DNA from 3 places in the Streptococcus himalayensis genome. Region 3 is predicted to be linked to each of the others. Evidence: predicted binding sites of a transcription regulator. Region 3 holds the regulator's gene; each other region holds the start of a gene.

Region 1 (6,146 bases), 660 kb from region 3:
TTTCCGGTCAATTTTCACTAGGACATGCTGGTTTTATGGCGATTGGAGCCTATGCAGCTGCGATTATTGGTTCAAAATCGCCAACTTACGGAGCCTTCTTTGCAGCTATGGTAGTTGGGGCTCTGATTGCTGGAGCTGTTGCTCTTGCGGTTGGTCTTCCAACGCTACGTTTAAAAGGGGATTACCTTGCGATTGCAACTCTTGGTGTCTCTGAGATTATTCGGATTTTGATTGTCAACGGTGGTGATTTAACCAATGGTGCAGCAGGTATTTTGGGAATTCCTAATTTTACGAGCTGGCAAATGGTGTATCTCTTTGTCGTTTTGACAACGATTTTTACCGTCAATTTCTTGCGCAGTCCGATTGGTCGGACGACCCTCTCTGTTCGAGAAGACGAAATTGCAGCAGAGTCAGTTGGGGTTAACACGACCAAAATCAAAGTGATTGCCTTTGTCTTTGGTGCCATGACAGCTAGTATTGCAGGTAGTCTTTATGCTGGTTATGTCGGTTCAGTCGTTCCAAAGGACTATTCATTTACCAATACCATTAACGTATTGATTATTGTTGTATTTGGAGGTCTTGGTTCAATGACAGGAACGATTGTGGCAGCGATTGTATTGGGAATTCTCAACATGCTCTTGCAGGATGTAGCAAGTATTCGGATGATTATCTACTCCTTGGCATTGATTCTTGTCATGATTTTCCGACCAGGTGGATTGTTAGGAACATGGGAGTTGAGTTTGTCTCGCTTTTTCAAAAAAAATAAGGAGGTGACAAAATAATGGCACTTCTTGATGTACAACATTTAACCAAGCATTTTGGTGGATTGACAGCTGTGGGCGATGTGACCTTGGAATTAAACGAGGGCGAATTGGTCGGCTTGATTGGTCCCAATGGTGCTGGGAAAACAACCCTTTTTAACTTATTGACTGGTGTCTACGAACCAAGTGAAGGAACCGTAACTCTGGATGGACATTTGTTAAACGGGCAAGCTCCCTATAAGATTGCCTCTCTTGGCCTAGGACGGACCTTCCAAAATATCCGTTTATTCAAGGATTTAAGCGTGCTGGATAATGTTTTGATTGCCTTTGGCAATCACCATAAAAAACATGTCTTTGCGAGTATGTTCCGTCTTCCTGCCTTCTATAAGCATGAAGAGGAGTTGAAGCAAAAGGCTCTTGATTTGCTTAAAATCTTTGATTTAGAGGGGGATGCAGCCACACTTGCTAAAAATTTAGCCTATGGTCAGCAACGGCGTTTAGAGATTGTACGGGCGCTTGCGACTGAGCCGAAAATCCTCTTCTTGGATGAGCCAGCTGCAGGGATGAATCCACAGGAAACCGCAGAGTTAACCGATTTAATTCGTCGTATTAAAGATGAATTTAACATAACGATTATGCTCATTGAGCATGATATGAGCTTGGTCATGGAAGTAACAGAACGCATTTATGTGTTGGAATATGGCCGCTTGATTGCTCACGGGACACCAGAGGAAATCAAAAATGACAAGCGTGTTATTGAAGCTTATCTAGGAGGTGAAGCCTAATGTCGATGTTAAAAGTTGAGAATCTTTCGGTTCATTATGGCATGATTCAGGCTGTTCATGATGTCAGTTTTGAGGTAAATGAAGGAGAAGTTGTTTCCCTTATTGGAGCCAATGGTGCTGGGAAAACAACAATTCTACGGACGATTTCAGGTTTAGTTCGCCCAAGTAATGGTCAAATTTCCTTCCTCGGTCAGGAAATCCAAAAAGTACCTGCTCAAAAAATTGTTGCAGCAGGACTATCTCAGGTTCCAGAAGGACGCCATGTCTTTTCAGGTTTGACAGTTATGGAAAATCTAGAAATGGGGGCCTTTCTCAAGAAAAATCGGGAAGAAAATCAAGCGAATTTGAAGAAGGTTTTCTCACGTTTTCCTCGCCTAGAAGAACGAAAAAATCAGGATGCTGCTACCCTTTCTGGAGGAGAACAGCAGATGCTTGCTATGGGGCGCGCCTTGATGTCAACACCGAAATTACTGCTTTTAGACGAGCCATCTATGGGACTTGCACCGATTTTTATTCAAGAAATTTTTGATATTATTCAAGATATCCAAAAACAAGGGACAACAGTTCTATTGATTGAGCAAAATGCTAATAAAGCACTTTCTATTGCCGATCGCGGCTATGTCCTAGAAACAGGGAAAGTCGTTCTATCTGGTACTGGTCAGGAATTGCTTGCTTCTGATGAAGTTCGTAAAGCCTATCTAGGAGGCTAATGACCATCAATATACGAAGGAACTGGGATAACTCCGGTTTCTTTTTTTGTTTGATACTTGTCAAAACCTGACGTCGTTAACTCACCTTGCTTCAACAGTCCAGCGGACTGTTGAAGGTTGGAAATAAGGGAGTGAGACAAAATTATCCAGCCTCGCTTCTTTTATAGCTGTAACAGTTTGACGCAGTAGTTGTCTGGTTTGTAGAATGTTGATAAATCAACATTCTAGTAGAGAGGGCTAGCAAAATGTTCGCTAGCTCTATTTCCAACCTTTCATAATTTTCAATTGCAAGGAGCGAGCTACGCTCGTTCTATTTCCAGCCTTCCACAATTCTCAATTGTGGAAGCTAGTCAACTTGCGGGGGTGGAAGTAAACGAATCCAGTGGATTCATTTAGCCCGAACCTAAAAATAAAGGAGTGAGGAAAATCGATTTCTTCGAAATCATGATTTTTATACATAATCTTCCAGATTACATTATTTTGAGGGTGAGCGCATCGCGCTCATCCTGGTTTGTCCCACTCCCTCAGCTAACCTCCGTTCCCCCTGTGGTTTTAGGACACAAGCTAGGCTAGTTTTATCGATCACCTTCCACATTTCTCAATTCTGGAACCTAGTCAGATGTTGATTTTTTAGAGTATGAATGATTGGATGTAGCTCTCTCACTAATGGAAAACTCTATTTCTCCGAGGAAAAGATGGAGTGATCTTTCTTATTTTTATGAAACAATCAAAAAAATAAGAAAACGCTTGCAATTGAACTCTTTATATGTTATACTGATATAGTAAAAAGATTCACAAAAGGAGAAAGCTTATGAAAGCTTATACATATGTTAAACCAGGCGAAGCAGCCTTTGTTGATGTTGAAAAACCAGTGGTTCGCAAACCAACCGATGCTGTGGTTCGTATGTTGAAAACAACAATTTGTGGAACAGACCTTCATATCATCAAGGGAGATGTTCCAGTTGTTGAAAGCGGTCGGATTTTAGGACACGAAGGTATTGCGATTGTCGAAGAAGTTGGTGAAGGTGTTACAAACTTCAAAAAAGGCGATAAAGTCTTAGTTTCTTGTGTCTGTGCATGTGGAAAATGTTACTATTGTCGTAAGGGGATTTATGCCCACTGTGAAGATGAAGGTGGATGGATTTTCGGTCACTTGATTGATGGTACACATGCAGAATATCTACGCGTACCGCATGCAGACAATACACTTTACCATACTCCAGAAGGTGTGTCAGATGAAGCTCTCGTTATGCTATCAGACATTCTTCCAACTGGTTATGAAATCGGTGTTATCAAAGGAAAAGTAGAGCCAGGATGTACTGTTGCAATTATCGGTTCAGGACCTGTTGGTTTGGGAGCTCTCCTTACTGCACAATTCTACTCACCAGCGAAGATTATCATGGTGGATTTGGATGACAACCGTTTAGAGACTGCTCTTTCATTTGGTGCGACTCACAAAGTAAATTCTGCTGATACAGAAAAAGCAATTCAAGAAATCTTTGATTTAACAGATGGCCGTGGGGTTGATGTTGCCATTGAAGCAGTTGGTATCCCAGCAACATTTGACTTCTGTCAAAAGATTATCGCAATCGATGGTACAATTGCGAATGCTGGAGTACACGGTGTGCCTGTTCAATTTGACTTGGATCGTCTATGGATTCGCAACATTAACGTAACAACTGGTCTTGTTTCTACCAATACAACGCCACAATTGTTGAAGGCTATGGAATCTCATAAGATTGCTCCTGAAAAATTGGTTACTCACTACTTCAAACTCAGTGAAATCGAAGAAGCTTACAAGGTATTCTCAAAAGCTGCTGATCACCATGCTATTAAAGTCATTATCGAAAATGATATCTCACCAGAAGCGTAATGAAAGAGAGGGCACTAGCCCTCTCAGACTGAAGACAAACTAGCCCTTAAACTAGTTTGTCTTTTTGTTTGCTGTGTTATTTGGCTCTTTGTCAACTGTAGTGGGTAGATGAAAAGCTAACACCTAGAGAGGACCAAATTGGTCTTCTCTCGTTTTATGTTTAAAGCAATGAAAATCCGCTTTTTAAAGTTTTCAAAGTTTCGAAAGCCAAAGGCATTGCGTTTGATGACTTTGATGAGATTATTCGTCGCCTCAAGTTTGGCATTTGAGTAAGGCAATTCCATGGCGTTGAGAATCTTATCCTTGTCCTTCAAAAAGGTATTAAATACGGTCTGGAAAATCGGGTCGACAGTCTGCCGAGTGTCTTGGATAAGTCCAAAAAACTGGTCAGCTTGCTTCTCCTGGAAGTGAAAAAGCAGTAGTTGATAGAGCTCGTAGTGTTCTCTCAGTTCTTGAGAATAGCCGAGCAGTTTAGCGACAATCTCCTTATTGGTCAAATGCATCCGAAAGGTCGGGCGGTAAAACCGCTTGTCACTGAGTTTTCGACTGTCCTGTTGTATCAATTTCCAGTAGCGTTTGAGCGTCTTGTATTCATGCGATTTGCGGTCAAAAGCATTCATGATTTGGGTACGGACACGGTTCATAGCACGGCTGAGATGTTGCACAACGTGGAAACGATCAAGCACGATTTTAGCATGAGGAAAAAGTTGTTTGGCTAGTTGATAGTAAGGGCTAAACATGTCCATAGTGATGAATTTAACGCGGTTTCTGACCTGTCTAGGGTATCTCAGAAAGTGATTTCGGATGGTTGCTTGCGTTCTTCCATCAAGGATAGCGATGACATTTAGGGAGTTGAAATCTTGAGCGATAAAGCTCATTTTCCCTTTCTTGAAGGCATACTCATCCCAAGACATGACTTCTGGAAGCTTAGACCACTCCGTTTCAAACTTAAACTCGTTGAGTTTTCGAATAACTGTAGATGTAGAAATGGAAAGTCTGTGTGCGATATGTGTCATTGCTTGCTTTTCGATGAGTAATTGTGCGATTTTCTGGTTGACAGCGACAGAGATTTGATGGTTTTTCTTAACAATAGGAGTTTCAGCGACCGCTATTTTCCCACATTCCTTGCATTTGAAACGACGCTTTCGAAGGCGGATAAGTAGCGGGTAGCCAGCAGTTTCTAAGTAGGGGATTTTAGAGGCTTTCTGGAAGTCGTACTTAGCCATTTGTCCCTTGCAGGAAGGGCATTTAGGGGCTGTGTAATCCAAGTGACCGTGGAGTTCTAAGTGTGTTCCCATGTCGCATTCATTAGTGATCGTGATATTTTTGTCTTTCATTTTGAGAAAATTTGTGATAAGATTTAGTTGTTCCATATGAGTCTTTCTAAATGATATTTTTGTCGCTTTTCATTATAGGTCATATGGGACTTTTTTTCTACACTGAAAAAGGCTCCATAATCTCCACAGTGGATTTACCCACTACAGATATTATAGAGCCTGTTATTTTTGAAAAAAGTAGTCTAAAAGAGTAGATTAGGGCAACATAAAAAGGCCTTCCTGCCCTCATTTTCACCAGTTTTTTGAGATTAAGGCACGCCAAAGTCAGCCCAACTTTATCTCGCATTTTGGGCTTACCAATTTCTCTTGTATAGCGGAGATTATGGTATTCTTTAGCCGTCCCAAAGAGTCGCTCTATCGTCTCCTTGCGGTGCTGATATCGCTCTTTCATCCCTCTTTGGTGGCGAATCTCTTCACAAATCTCCATGTAACCTTTCCAGATATGTCTGGTGACTAGCTTCTGCTTGGTCTTACTTTCAGTACAACTCTTTAGGAGTGGACAGGTTGCACAAGTCTTAGGGTCACTCTTGTATTCTCGATAGCCAGAACGGTTGGTAGTGCTGTAAGACAAGACTTGGTTTTCAGGGCAGAGGTAGACGTCATAATGCTCGTCATAAATGAAATCATTCGGTCGTAACATGCCCTTCTTGCCACGAGGTCTGGTGTAGGGAAAGACAGGT
Region 2 (6,146 bases), 1.1 Mb from region 3:
TCGTCCATCTAGGTCTGCAAGGGCAGCTTCAAGAGCTGCAAGGGCTTGATTGACCTCTTCTTGGCTAGCAGCTGGGTCAGCCAAGATTGCCTTAGCATTGGCAAGACTGGCTTCATAGGAAGCTTTCTTAGAATTTGAGGCAAATACATAGCTCGCTGCAGTTGTTCTCAATTCTTGATCCTGTCCGACAAGCTCTTTCAAACGACGAGCGTCTGTTTGTTGCCCATTTAAAGCTCCTTGAGCTTCCAAGAGTTGTTGCAAACCAGCATCCACTTCTTTTTGGGTAATTCCTTCCTGATTCACCAATAGTTGAGCCATACGGTAGTTGGTATCGTAAACCAATTTTTTATCACTATCAGCATTGAAGTAGCTTGCAGAAGCGACCACGGGACGGTAGTTGTTCAGAGCTTCCTGAAGTTTACTGAAGTCCGTTTCCTTACCATCCAAAGCTGTGAAGGCAGCTTGTAGTTTGGCAGTTAATTGATCCAAAACTTCCTGAGTTTGTTTTTGGTGAGCTCCTTCTTTAGCGGCCGCAAGACTTTCTTGGAAGGCCGTCAATTTTTCTGCTGACGCATTGAAGTAGAGTGCTTGATCTGTTACAGGTGCCAATTGTTCAAGCAAGGAAAGGAGCGGACGTTTGTCAATAATCGTCAAACGTTGGAAGTTTGCCCCAGTCGGGGTGACAGTGACTTCTTTGACCTCTTCCAAGATTTCCAAGCCTTCTGGCAAAGTGACCGCTAGTTGATACTGACCTGTCGGCACATCTTTTCCGTAGGTATTGGCCACATATTTCTCAAGTGGGAGTAGGAAGCTACGTCCTTCTGTGTCTTCCAGACGAACTTGAAGGGATTCAGGCGTGGCTTGATTGAATTGAATATCCACAGGAGCCCAAGTGAGTGGCTTAACAAGGAAATCAAGCGTCGCATAGCTCTTTTCATCGGATACCTGAATTGGCAGAATGTTAGAACTTACTAATTTTAAATGATCCTTGTCATAGGCAAAGAGTTCTACATTATAGTCGCCAAATGGGAGGCTAATAAGGCCATTTGGGGTGAAAACAGGGTCAATGATTTTCCCTGCAGTGTCACGAATGAGATAGGAGAAGTAAGTGTTGAGAGTTTCTCCTTCCTCCGTGTCCTTCAAACGAATCTCCACGCGTCCAGATTGATTATCTGCTTGGACAATCTCAGAGAGCGGAAGTGTTTGTCTATTTCCAGCATGATCTTCTACAGTATAGAAGACCTCTGCTAGTTCAATGCCCTCTGGCAATGTATAGCTACCGTCCTCATTTGGTTGGATAGGCACTTTGTTATCATAATGTTCTTTGTCATCCTCTGATGATGTGTAGGTCAACCCATCGTCACCCTCAGCCAAGTAAAAGACTTGTTCGCTGCGGATTCCTGAACCACCCTCTTCAATAGCAGTTCGAGGGGTAAAGTTGCGGGTCTTCTCATCAAATGTTCCGGTCGTAATGACAGGATATTGACGGTCAACAATCACATCAAAGGCGACCATTTGCTCTTTTGCTCCAGGCACAAGAGGCGTATAGCGGACCACGTATTTGTAGCTTCCTTCTGGAACAGATTTTCCAGTTTGGTCGGTTCCATCCCAGATGCTTTCGTCAATAATGCGTGATTTTTTATTTCTTGGGTTGCCAGAATAATAGGTTTTATCTCCTTCGGCAGGTTCACTTTGCCAGATTGGATGCTCCAATAGCTGGTCATCAGCTGCATAGACGCTGGCGATGAGATTTCGGTAATTGCGGAGAAAAACACCTTTGAGACCAATAATATCCTGGTTCTTGTCATCATTTGGAGAAAAAGCGAGCAAGACATTTCCAGTTTCATCAACGGTGATTAGGGAAGCACCTTGCGAAATGAGTTGACTTCCTAAAATAATCGGGTCACGTTTTTCGCGTTTGTTTAGAGAAATGATGTCTTCAGAACTGTCTGTCACAAGAGCCGTTGCATCGCTATCTCCCAATGCCATATAATCATCTACCCGCTCGAAGTAAAAGCCGTTTTGATTGTCTTTGAGTAATTCGTAGATTGATTTTTCGAGAACAGCTAAATTTTGCCATTCTCCTTTAAAACCTACATAAGGAATGCTGACAACTTCTTCTTGAGCCTGGTCAAGGAAACGAACAAACCCTTCTAAGTAGTAGCCATTTGGCATTTCCTTGATGAGTTCGTCATGGAATTTGCTGGCATCCACAGTGACTGTAAGTGCTAGGCTGCTATTTGCTTTGACCGTGATGGTTTCGCCCTTGATTTGCTCCAGTGAGCGAGGTTGCAAGGTAATGTGGCCTTCTTCGACAGTGTCGGTATTAACCTCCGTTACGTAGGTAAGGGTTTTATCTTGATCACTGATATTGTGCAGAATGAGGGGAAGAGTGAAGGTAGATCCAACATTACCAAGGCTCAGACTTCCGTAGCCATTGGCTCCTGTGACATATAAGTCAGTGGAAATCGCACCGTGCGTATCGACCAGCCCTGCACCTTGTTGTCTTGGAGAGGTATAGGCTTTGGTTTCCTCGTTGAAATGCGGTTTTGCGGTGCTCATGATCAAGTTTTTGATCAAGCTTTCGATTTCTTCGGGTGTTTTGGTTGGGTATTTGGTTCGTAAGGCTTGCTTGACAAGAGCAGCAACTCCAGCAACGTGAGGGGCAGCCATACTGGTTCCGTTTTTGGATTCGTATTTTCCATTATTGATCGAAGAGTAAATACCGCCACCAGGTGCTGCTACATCGGGTTTTAGCTCACCATCGACGGATAATCCCCAACTGGAGAAATCCGAGAGTTGTTTCGCAGCAGGATTTGGGATTTGCCCCATTTGTTTATTAAATTGGATTTGATAGTTATTTTTGACCAATTCTTCACCGAAGCTCAAAGGAATGAAGGCACTTGGAATGGCTTTTGATTCCTTGTCCAAGCTCATATTGAGATTGGGTTCATCTTGGTTGTTAAAGATGAGAGCACCTACTGCTCCTTTTGCAATGGCATGCTTGATTTTATCAATAAAAGTGATTTCCCCACGTTTGATGAGAGCGATTTTTCCAGCTACGTCTACAGTTGCGAAATCTTCCTCTTTTCCAAGTCCAGCAAAGACATAGTCATAGGATTTGCCTATTTCAAAATCTTGGTCACTTTCTGAGATGGTCACTGGTACCTTGCTACGATAAAGAGGCAGGCTACTATCATTTCCAATGACATTCATAACTTCTGTGGTGATGTTTGAATTGTTGTAAGAAGCAACAGAGATGGCTCCTGAGGCGGTTGATGGACTAGCCACCAAGCCATAGTCTGGATTTTCCGCTAGGGGAGCGGCATGACCAGAACCGTAGGCACCGTCATTTCCAGCAGCAATGACAACGCTGACTCCAGCTTTTTTGGCTCGGTCAATAGCCGCATCAAGAGCGGGTCCCACATTGATAAGAGAGCCGTTTGCTCCACCGAGACTGAGATTGATACTATCTGCCCCGAGTTTGACAGCGTCCTCAATGGCACGGACGTAAAGAGGAGCGTCAGTCCCTTTATTGGTATCGGAAAAGACCCGCATAAACATCAATTGCGCTTCTGGAGCCACACCGTAGATGTACTCGCCACTGCTATCTGGCTTGGTTGGATTTCCGACTGCGATCCCTGCGACGTGCATCCCATGGGATCCTTCTTCAGCTTCCTTGATATTGGAATTGCTTTCCATATAGTTATAGCCAAAGATGACCTTGTCATTGTACCAATTTCCATAGGAAATCCCTGCAGCCTTTTTAACCGCTTCAAAGGCAGCTTGATCCTTGTATTTGGCAGTCGAGCTATCAGAGAGATGAAGGACATCGTGTTCGACATCCAAACCAGAGTCAATGACCGCTACAACTGTCCCCTGTCCTTTATAGCCTTCCTTCCAGACAGGCGGTACATGGATGAGTTCATTGCTACTATTGCTCAATGGAGCAGCTGTGGCAGTGGGCTCTTCGACAGTCGTTCTTGTAGTGAGAGCTGTCGTATCAGAAACAGGTACGGGAGCTTCCAGATTTGTCGCTGGAGGTGTTAGCTCAGGGGTGGCTGTTTCAGGTTGACGGATGTCAGCTGAAGGTGAGGTTATCTCGGCTGAATTTGAGACAATCTCTTCATTTGCAAAGCTAGTTGCCAGCTCATCTGCAAATACTGGATGACCGGCTGAAAAGATAGCCAGCCCCAGTAAAACAGAAGCTAAACCTAGCTTATACTTGCGTAATGAAAAACGCTGTTGCTTCATAGGATTCTCCTTAAAAAAATAATCAAGACCTTTTTGAAAAGATATTGGTCTTTCTATAGTAATAAAAATATTCTGAAAATTCAAGTTTTTTGTAGATTTTCTAGATTTGTGTGTCAAAAAAATCCTCCTCTTGCGAAAAGAGAAGGATGTTATTTAATCGATATAAATCGTTGACTGCTGATTGAGCCAATGGTATAGGAAACCTATCAGTAGGCCACCTCCAACAAAGTTCCCCAGTCCTGAGAAGAGGAAATTGGAAAGGACAGAAAAGGCAGTCATTCCTTCGACAGGCCCACCATTAGAAAAGAAGGCAAGGGAGAAGGTTGAGAAGTTGGCAATGACGTGCTCAAAGCCGAGGAAAGCAAAGATAAAAATGATGAAAATGACGGCAATCGCCTTTCCAGCATCGTCTTTCATTTTTAGAAAGACAAAGACGGCAATATTGACCACTGCATTGGCAAAAATTCCTTCGATAAACTGCGTCAGTGGACTTTTAGCAATCTTAGCAACGGTTCCTTGGATAAGATAGCTATCAGGTGCCACATGCCCAAGAGAAAAAGGAGCTGTTTGCGAGAGCAGCAAGGTGATGCAGACCGCTCCAACGAAATTAAAGAAAATACAGGTTGCTAGAATTTTCAGGGCTGTTTTGGTTGGAATAACCTTGCGCGCCATTGCCACCGTCATATACATCATATTTGATGTACCGAGTTCGGCATTCATATAAAGAATCATAAGGAGCCCCCAGCCAAACATGAGACCGTAGCTAAATTTCCCGAGTCCTGCTGCCACATGCTCGAGCTTGTCTGCTGTGTAGAGCGCAATGGCAATCCCAAGTGCCAGATAGACACTCGCAAAAATCGATCGAAGGGCATACGCCCAATAGTTGCTTTCAATCAAGTCAGCCTTTTTCTTGATACTTTTATCGATTGTGTACATCAATGCTTGATCTTGTCCTGCCATACGGTTTCCTATCTTTCTACCATTTCCTAATTGAGAAGTTTATCACAATATAAGATTATACCAAAAAAATCCAGAAAATGTAAGGGCTTTTATAAAAGAAAATGATTAGGAGCCCCTGTTTTACAGAGAATTTCATAGGCAGTCTGATCAAAAGATAATGAGATTTGGTACTTTTGATGATTGATTCAAAAAATTTCAGAAAACTTGACACTTTTGTGATAATTGGTGTAAAATGGAAAATATTTTGAATATTTTTTATTAGAGGAATTTTATGAAAGAACAATCATGGGGAAAAATTATTGCGGCTACATTACTCGGACTTTTGGGATTATTTTCTACGCAAATCATTCTAGGTTTTCCGCTTGTACCATTATTTGAGTATAATCAAAATTTAGGTGTTCTTGTTTTTGTGCCGTTCGTTAATATTTCTGTTATATTAATAGCATATCTGATTATCCGATATTTTCTAAAAGATAATCCGTCTGCTTATGGGTTAAAAAGAGTCAGTTTTAACTGGAAATGGGTTGTATTGGTCACTTTGCTACCACTTATTGTAACAGCTATCATTGCAATTTTACTTGGAGGTAAATTAGGAGCTATTGGCACGAACTTCCCATTTGTTGAAACTTTCGTCGGTGGAATTATTTATACTGGTTTTCTTGGTTCCGTAACGGAAGAAGTGATATTTCATGCTTTAATATATCCACTTTTTCGTCAAAAACTGTCAGTTTGGTGGGCTGCTTTTGGGACAGCGATTATCTTTGCGTTGGTGCACTTACCAAACGACAATGCAAACTGGACAATTACCACATTCTCTCAGTTTTTCTTTAGTGCAGTAGCCATAGCCATTCTCTTTGCATACATTACTGAAAGTTCTGATTCTATCTGGAATGCCGCTTGGGGACATGTGATATGGAATATTATGGTATATT
Region 3 (6,146 bases):
TTTTGCTCGATCACCTCATTGTTGCAGACAAACGGTATTATAGCTATCGTGAAGAAACCGACTTGCTCTAAAATTGATTAACGATATAATCAAATAGGGCTAATTCTTTTGGACGGTTATCAAAGAGAAACTCTGGGTGCCACTGAACGCCTAAAAAAGGGGTTCCATCTGTTGTTGTAACAGCTTCGATAATCCCGTCCTTAGGATCGTAAGCAATGATTTTCAGATTAGAAGCAAGATCCTTAATACTTTGGTGGTGGAAGGAGTTGATGTGTGAGATTTCTCCGTAAATCTCTCTAAGAATATTGTCAGGAGCTGTCGCTAGGCGTTGGCTAGTGTACTCTGCAGAACTATCCTGCCAATGATCTTCAATATCCTGATGAAGGGTTCCACCCATAGCCACATTAAAGAGTTGGGTTCCACGGCAAACGGTAAAAATGGGCTTATTTTGCCGTCTTGCTTCTTCGATTAAGGCTAATTCAAAGATATCGCGAGAAAGAAGATAGTCATCGCTTTCAATCGTTTGGGCTTCGCCATAGAATTCTGGTCGGACATTTTGCCCACCAGTAAGGATGAGTTTATCAATCATACTCACATATTCTTGGGCCGTTTCTTGATCGCCAATAGGAAGGATAATCGGAATACCTCCGACTTTTCGGACTCCTTCGACAAATCCTTTAGCAGCATAGCTCATCAATGCAAATTCCTCATCAGGATTGAGGCGTTCATTTCCAGAAATTCCGATAATTGGTTTTTTCATACAGATTGATTCTCGTTTCTAATCCTCTTTTTTCATAAAGTAGAGGAGAGTTTGGAGTTCACTCGTTAAATCGACATATTGAACGACAACATCCTTTGGAACTTGTAGGTGAACAGGAGAGAAACTCAGAATTCCCTTGACACCTGAATCGGTCAAAATCGTTGCGACTTCCTGCGCTTTGACGCTAGGAACTGTTAGAATAGCCGTTTTGACATCTGTTTGGCTTAATTTTTCTTTGATTTGGGAAATGCCATAAATCGGAATTCCATCTGGAGTTGTTGTTCCGACTTCTGGATGGTCATCGGTGTCAAAAGCAATGACAATCTTCATTTTATTGCGTTCGTGAAAACGATAGTATAAAAGTGCATGTCCCATATTGCCAATCCCAACCAGCATCACATTGGTGATGGAATTGTCATTGAGCAAATCGGCAAAGAAATTCATCAATTTTTTGACATCATATCCAAACCCACGACGCCCTAATTCTCCAAAATAAGAAAAATCACGGCGTACAGTTGCAGAATCAATTCCAATAGCATCGGCAATTTGTTTGGAATTGGCTTTTTCTATTTTTTCTGCATTGAATCGTTTAAAAATACGATAGTACAGAGATAGACGTTTGGCTGTTGCACGAGGAATTGTTGTATTCTTTTCTAATTTCATATTATCCCTCCAAATGATTCTAATACTATTGTATAGAAAGTTTGTGAAAATTGCAACTATAATCAAAAAAATTGTGAAAATTTCGCAAGTAACGAGAAGATCTCATACCTACGATCGTTTCATCAATCTGGATATAAAATAGAATGGATAAAAAAGAAGTTGGGTTTGAACTCCCAACTTCTTGTTTGTGGATTAGTGTTTAGCTGCTGATGCGAATTCTTCTTTTGAGAAAGCTTCGTCAATGATTGCTTTTAATTCAGCAGCAGAAGCTTGCATTTTTTGAGTTTCAGCATCGTTCAATGGGATGTTTACTGCACGAACGATACCGTGTGCACCAACGATAGCTGGTTGTCCGATAAAGACATCCTCCACCCCTTCATACTGACCTTCTTGGAATACAGAGAGTGGCAATACAGCATTTTCATCGTCTAAGATTGCTTTTGTAATACGAGCAAGGGCAACAGCGATACCATAGTAAGTCGCACCTTTTTTGTTGATGATAGAGTAAGCTGCATCACGAACAGATATAAACAAGTCAACCAAACCTTGTTCATCGATGTCACGGTTTGCTTGTAACCAATCATACAATTTTACACCTGCGACATTCGCGTGAGACCAAACCGCGAATTCTGAATCACCGTGTTCACCCATAATATAGGCATGGACAGAACGTGCATCAATACCAATTTTTTCTGCAAGTGCTTGACGGAAACGAGCTGAGTCAAGAGATGTCCCTGAACCAATGACGCGCTCTTTAGGGAAACCAGAGAATTTCCAAGTGGAGTAAGTCAAAACGTCAACAGGGTTTGCAGCAACAAGGAAGATTCCTTTAAATCCAGATTCTACAACTTGAGTTACGATAGATTTGTTAATAGCAAGGTTTTTACCAACCAAGTCAAGACGAGTTTCACCTGGTTTTTGTGGAGCGCCTGCCGTGATGACTACGAGGTCAGCATCCGCACAGTCAGCATAAGTAGCTGCGTAGATTTTTTTAGGGGAAGTGAAGGCCAAGGCGTGTGAAAGGTCTTCGGCATCACCTACTGCTTTGTCAAACAAAGCTGGGATTTCGATGATTCCCAATTCTTGCGCAATTCCTTGAGTAACGAGGGCAAATGCGTAAGAAGAACCTACGGCACCATCACCAACAAGGATAACTTTTTTGTGTTGTTTAGTAAGAGTCATTTAGCTAAACATCTCCTTTATTTTTTTAGGGAATAGAAATTCCCGTACCCAATCATTCTATCACTTTTAAAGGGCTTTGTCACGAGTATTCTTTATTTTCCTAGATGTAAACGTTTTTAAAAGATAGCGTGACTACTGAAAAATCTTTTCTTTTGTGATATAATAGAAAGGAAAATTGTTGAAAGAGACAGATGAATGCAAGATAAAAATTTAGTAAATGTGAATCTCACCAGTGAGATGAAGACGAGCTTTATCGATTATGCCATGAGTGTTATCGTTGCTCGTGCTTTACCCGATGTTAGGGATGGTTTGAAGCCTGTTCATCGTCGGATTCTATATGGGATGAACGAGCTCGGGGTAACTCCTGATAAGCCTCATAAGAAATCAGCTCGGATTACGGGGGATGTCATGGGTAAGTACCATCCGCATGGAGATTCCTCTATTTATGAGGCAATGGTGCGGATGGCCCAATGGTGGAGTTACCGTTACATGCTTGTTGATGGGCATGGGAACTTTGGTTCGATGGATGGAGATGGGGCAGCTGCTCAGCGTTATACGGAAGCTCGGATGAGTAAAATTGCGCTGGAAATGCTCCGCGATATCAATAAAAATACGGTCGATTTCACAGACAACTACGATGCAAACGAGCGTGAGCCTGAGATTTTACCAGCTCGCTTCCCCAATCTTTTGGTCAATGGTGCGACAGGGATTGCGGTCGGGATGGCGACAAATATTCCTCCGCATAATTTGGGTGAAACCATTGACGCAGTGAAGTTGGTCATGGATAATCCTGAGGTTACAACGCGGGAGATTATGGAAGTCATGCCAGGTCCTGATTTTCCAACTGGTGCCCTTGTCATGGGGAAATCAGGAATTCATCGTGCCTATGAGACAGGAAAAGGGTCGATTGTGCTTCGTTCTAAGACAGAAATCGAAGAGACCAAGACTGGCCGTGAACGTATCGTGGTGACAGAATTCCCTTATATGGTCAATAAGAGCAAGGTGCAGGAACATATTGTACGTTTGGTTCAAGAAAAGCGGATTGACGGGATTACAGCCGTTCGAGACGAGTCAAACCGTGAGGGGGTTCGCTTTGTCATTGAGGTGAAACGGGATGCTTCAGCCAGTGTCATTTTGAACAATCTCTTTAAGCAAACGCAAATGCAAACCAACTTCAGCTTTAATATGTTGGCTATCCAAAATGGTGTGCCGAAGATTCTTTCTCTTCGCCAGATTTTAGATGCTTATATCGAGCACCAGAAGGAAGTGGTGACACGCAGAACGATTTTTGACAAAGAAAAGGCAGAGGCACGTGCCCATATCTTGGAAGGATTGTTAATTGCACTTGACCACATTGATGAAGTCATTCGTGTCATTCGTAATAGTCAAACAGATGCAGAAGCTCAGGCGGAGTTGATGAGCCGATTTAGCTTGTCTGAACGCCAGAGCCAAGCAATTCTCGATATGCGTCTGCGTCGATTGACAGGTTTGGAGAGAGATAAGATCCAGGCAGAGTATGATGATTTGCTTGCTTTGATTGCTGATTTGACGGATATTTTGGCTAAGCCAGAGCGGGTACTAGCGATTATCAAAGAAGAATTGGACGAAGTTAAACGCAAATTTGCAGATGAACGTAGAACAGAGTTGATGGTTGGGGAAGTCTTATCTTTAGAAGATGAGGATTTGATTGAAGAGACTAATGTTCTGATCACACTGTCTAATAAGGGCTATATCAAGCGGTTGGACCAAGGGGAATTTACAGCCCAAAAACGTGGTGGTCGTGGTGTTCAGGGAACAGGTGTTAAAGATGATGATTTTGTGCGGGAATTGGTATCTACCAGTACGCATGATTACCTGCTCTTCTTTACCAATACTGGTCGTGTTTATCGTTTGAAAGGTTATGAAATTCCGGAATACGGCCGCACTGCAAAAGGATTGCCGATTGTTAATCTCTTGAAATTAGATGAGGGAGAAACCATTCAGACCATTATCAACATCGAAAAGGATAGAAGTGATGAATCCTATCTCTTCTTTACCACGCGTCACGGGGTGGTAAAAAGAACCAGTGTTAAAGAGTTTGGCAATATCCGCCAAAATGGTTTAAAGGCCTTAAATCTACGGGACGAGGATGAGCTAATCAATGTCTTTTTAACAGACGGTGAGACAGATGTGATTATTGGGACGAAATTGGGGTATGCCGTTCGTTTCAAGGAGGACAAGGTTCGAAATATGGGACGAACCGCTGCAGGTGTCCGCGGAGTTGATTTGCGTGAAGGGGACCAAGTGGTCGGATCTAGTGCAATTAAGGATTCGGACGAAGTTTTGATTATTACTGAAAAAGGATACGGGAAACGCACGCTAGCTAGTGAATATGCGACCAAAGGTCGTGGTGGTAAAGGTATGAAAACAGCTAATATCACTGCAAAAAATGGAGCATTGGCAGGTTTGATGACGGTAGATGGTAGTGAGGATTTGATGGTCATTACCAATACAGGTGTCATGATTCGAACCAGTGTTGCCAATATTTCACAAACAGGACGTGCGACCTTAGGAGTTAAGGTTATGCGCTTGGATGAGGATGCAAAAATTGTGACCTTCACCAGCGTAAAAGCCGAAGAAAAAGAAGTAATAGAAGAAACTGAGGAATAAAACTAGATGGCAACGAAAAAAAGAAAAAAAAGTAAAAAGAATCTGCTGATAAATATTGGAATTACCCTTTTATTTATCATCTCTCTGGCCTTGATTTTTAATGCATCCATTCGCAATATGATTATCGCGTGGAACACCAACCAATATCAAGTGAGCAAGGTGTCAAAAGAACAAATCGAGGAAAATAAAAAGAGTGAGCAGACCTTTGACTTCTCTCAGGTCCAGTCTATCTCGACGGAATCTGTTTTAAAGGCTCAGTGGGATGCCCAGCAGTTGCCTGTTATTGGTGGGATTTCAATCCCCGAAGTCAATATCAATCTACCGATTTTTAAAGGCTTGGATAATGTAGCCATCTCTTATGGTGCGGGCACCATGAAAGAAAACCAAGAGATGGGCAAGGGCAACTATGCTTTGGCTAGTCATCATATTTTTGGGATAGCGGGAGCAAGTGAGATGCTCTTTTCGCCTCTGGATAATGCGAAGGCAGGTATGAAAATCTATCTAACAGACAAGGATAAGATTTATACTTATACAATCACAGCTGTAGAGGTGGTAACTCCGGAACATGTAGAGGTTGTCGATGACCACGAAGGAATGACCGAGATTACCCTTGTGACGTGTGAGGATGCCAATGCAACTCAACGAATTATCGTGAAAGGAACATTTGACCAAGAAATGTCTTACAAGGATGCACCAAAAGATATCCTAGAATCCTTTAATAAATCATACAATCAGTTACAACTCTAATTACAAAAAGAAGTCAGAACATTTGTCTGGCTTCTTTTTGTGTGTACAACTAGTAGGAGCGATGCCTAAACTCTTTATATTTCAAAAACAGTAGTCCATATATAAATATTTATATTTTGCTATGAAATGAAGTAGGCCAAGTAAG

The links. The regulator Rex, encoded in region 3, represses fermentation and respiration genes when NADH is low (regulators of the CRP and FNR family bind a similar motif). The targets are predictions, from matches to a motif close to TTGTGAANTANTTCACAA.
Region 1: the regulator Rex is predicted to act here: its motif matches at 3,037-3,054, upstream of BFM96_RS05330 (zinc-dependent alcohol dehydrogenase family protein).
Region 2: the regulator Rex is predicted to act here: its motif matches at 5,245-5,262, upstream of BFM96_RS03360 (formate/nitrite transporter family protein).

What each region holds. Positions count from the first base shown of each region.
Region 1 covers NZ_CP016953.1:1,113,935-1,120,080, forward strand. Annotated here, with positions in the region: gene BFM96_RS05315 (branched-chain amino acid ABC transporter permease) at 1-782, shown strand, start outside; gene BFM96_RS05320 (ABC transporter ATP-binding protein) at 782-1,546, shown strand; gene BFM96_RS05325 (ABC transporter ATP-binding protein) at 1,546-2,256, shown strand; gene BFM96_RS05330 (zinc-dependent alcohol dehydrogenase family protein) at 3,068-4,129, shown strand; gene BFM96_RS05335 (ISL3 family transposase) at 4,246-5,502, opposite strand; gene BFM96_RS05340 (IS1182 family transposase) at 5,564-6,146, opposite strand, start outside.
Region 2 covers NZ_CP016953.1:679,293-685,438, reverse strand. Annotated here, with positions in the region: gene BFM96_RS03365 (S8 family serine peptidase) at 1-4,254, opposite strand, end outside; gene BFM96_RS03360 (formate/nitrite transporter family protein) at 4,408-5,214, opposite strand; gene BFM96_RS03355 (CPBP family intramembrane glutamic endopeptidase) at 5,486-6,146, shown strand, end outside.
Region 3 covers NZ_CP016953.1:1,773,115-1,779,260, reverse strand. Annotated here, with positions in the region: gene radC (RadC family protein) at 1-71, shown strand, start outside; gene BFM96_RS08310 (gamma-glutamyl-gamma-aminobutyrate hydrolase family protein) at 68-760, opposite strand; gene BFM96_RS08305 (redox-sensing transcriptional repressor Rex) at 779-1,423, opposite strand; gene BFM96_RS08300 (L-lactate dehydrogenase) at 1,616-2,605, opposite strand; gene gyrA (DNA gyrase subunit A) at 2,801-5,254, shown strand; gene BFM96_RS08290 (class A sortase) at 5,261-6,001, shown strand.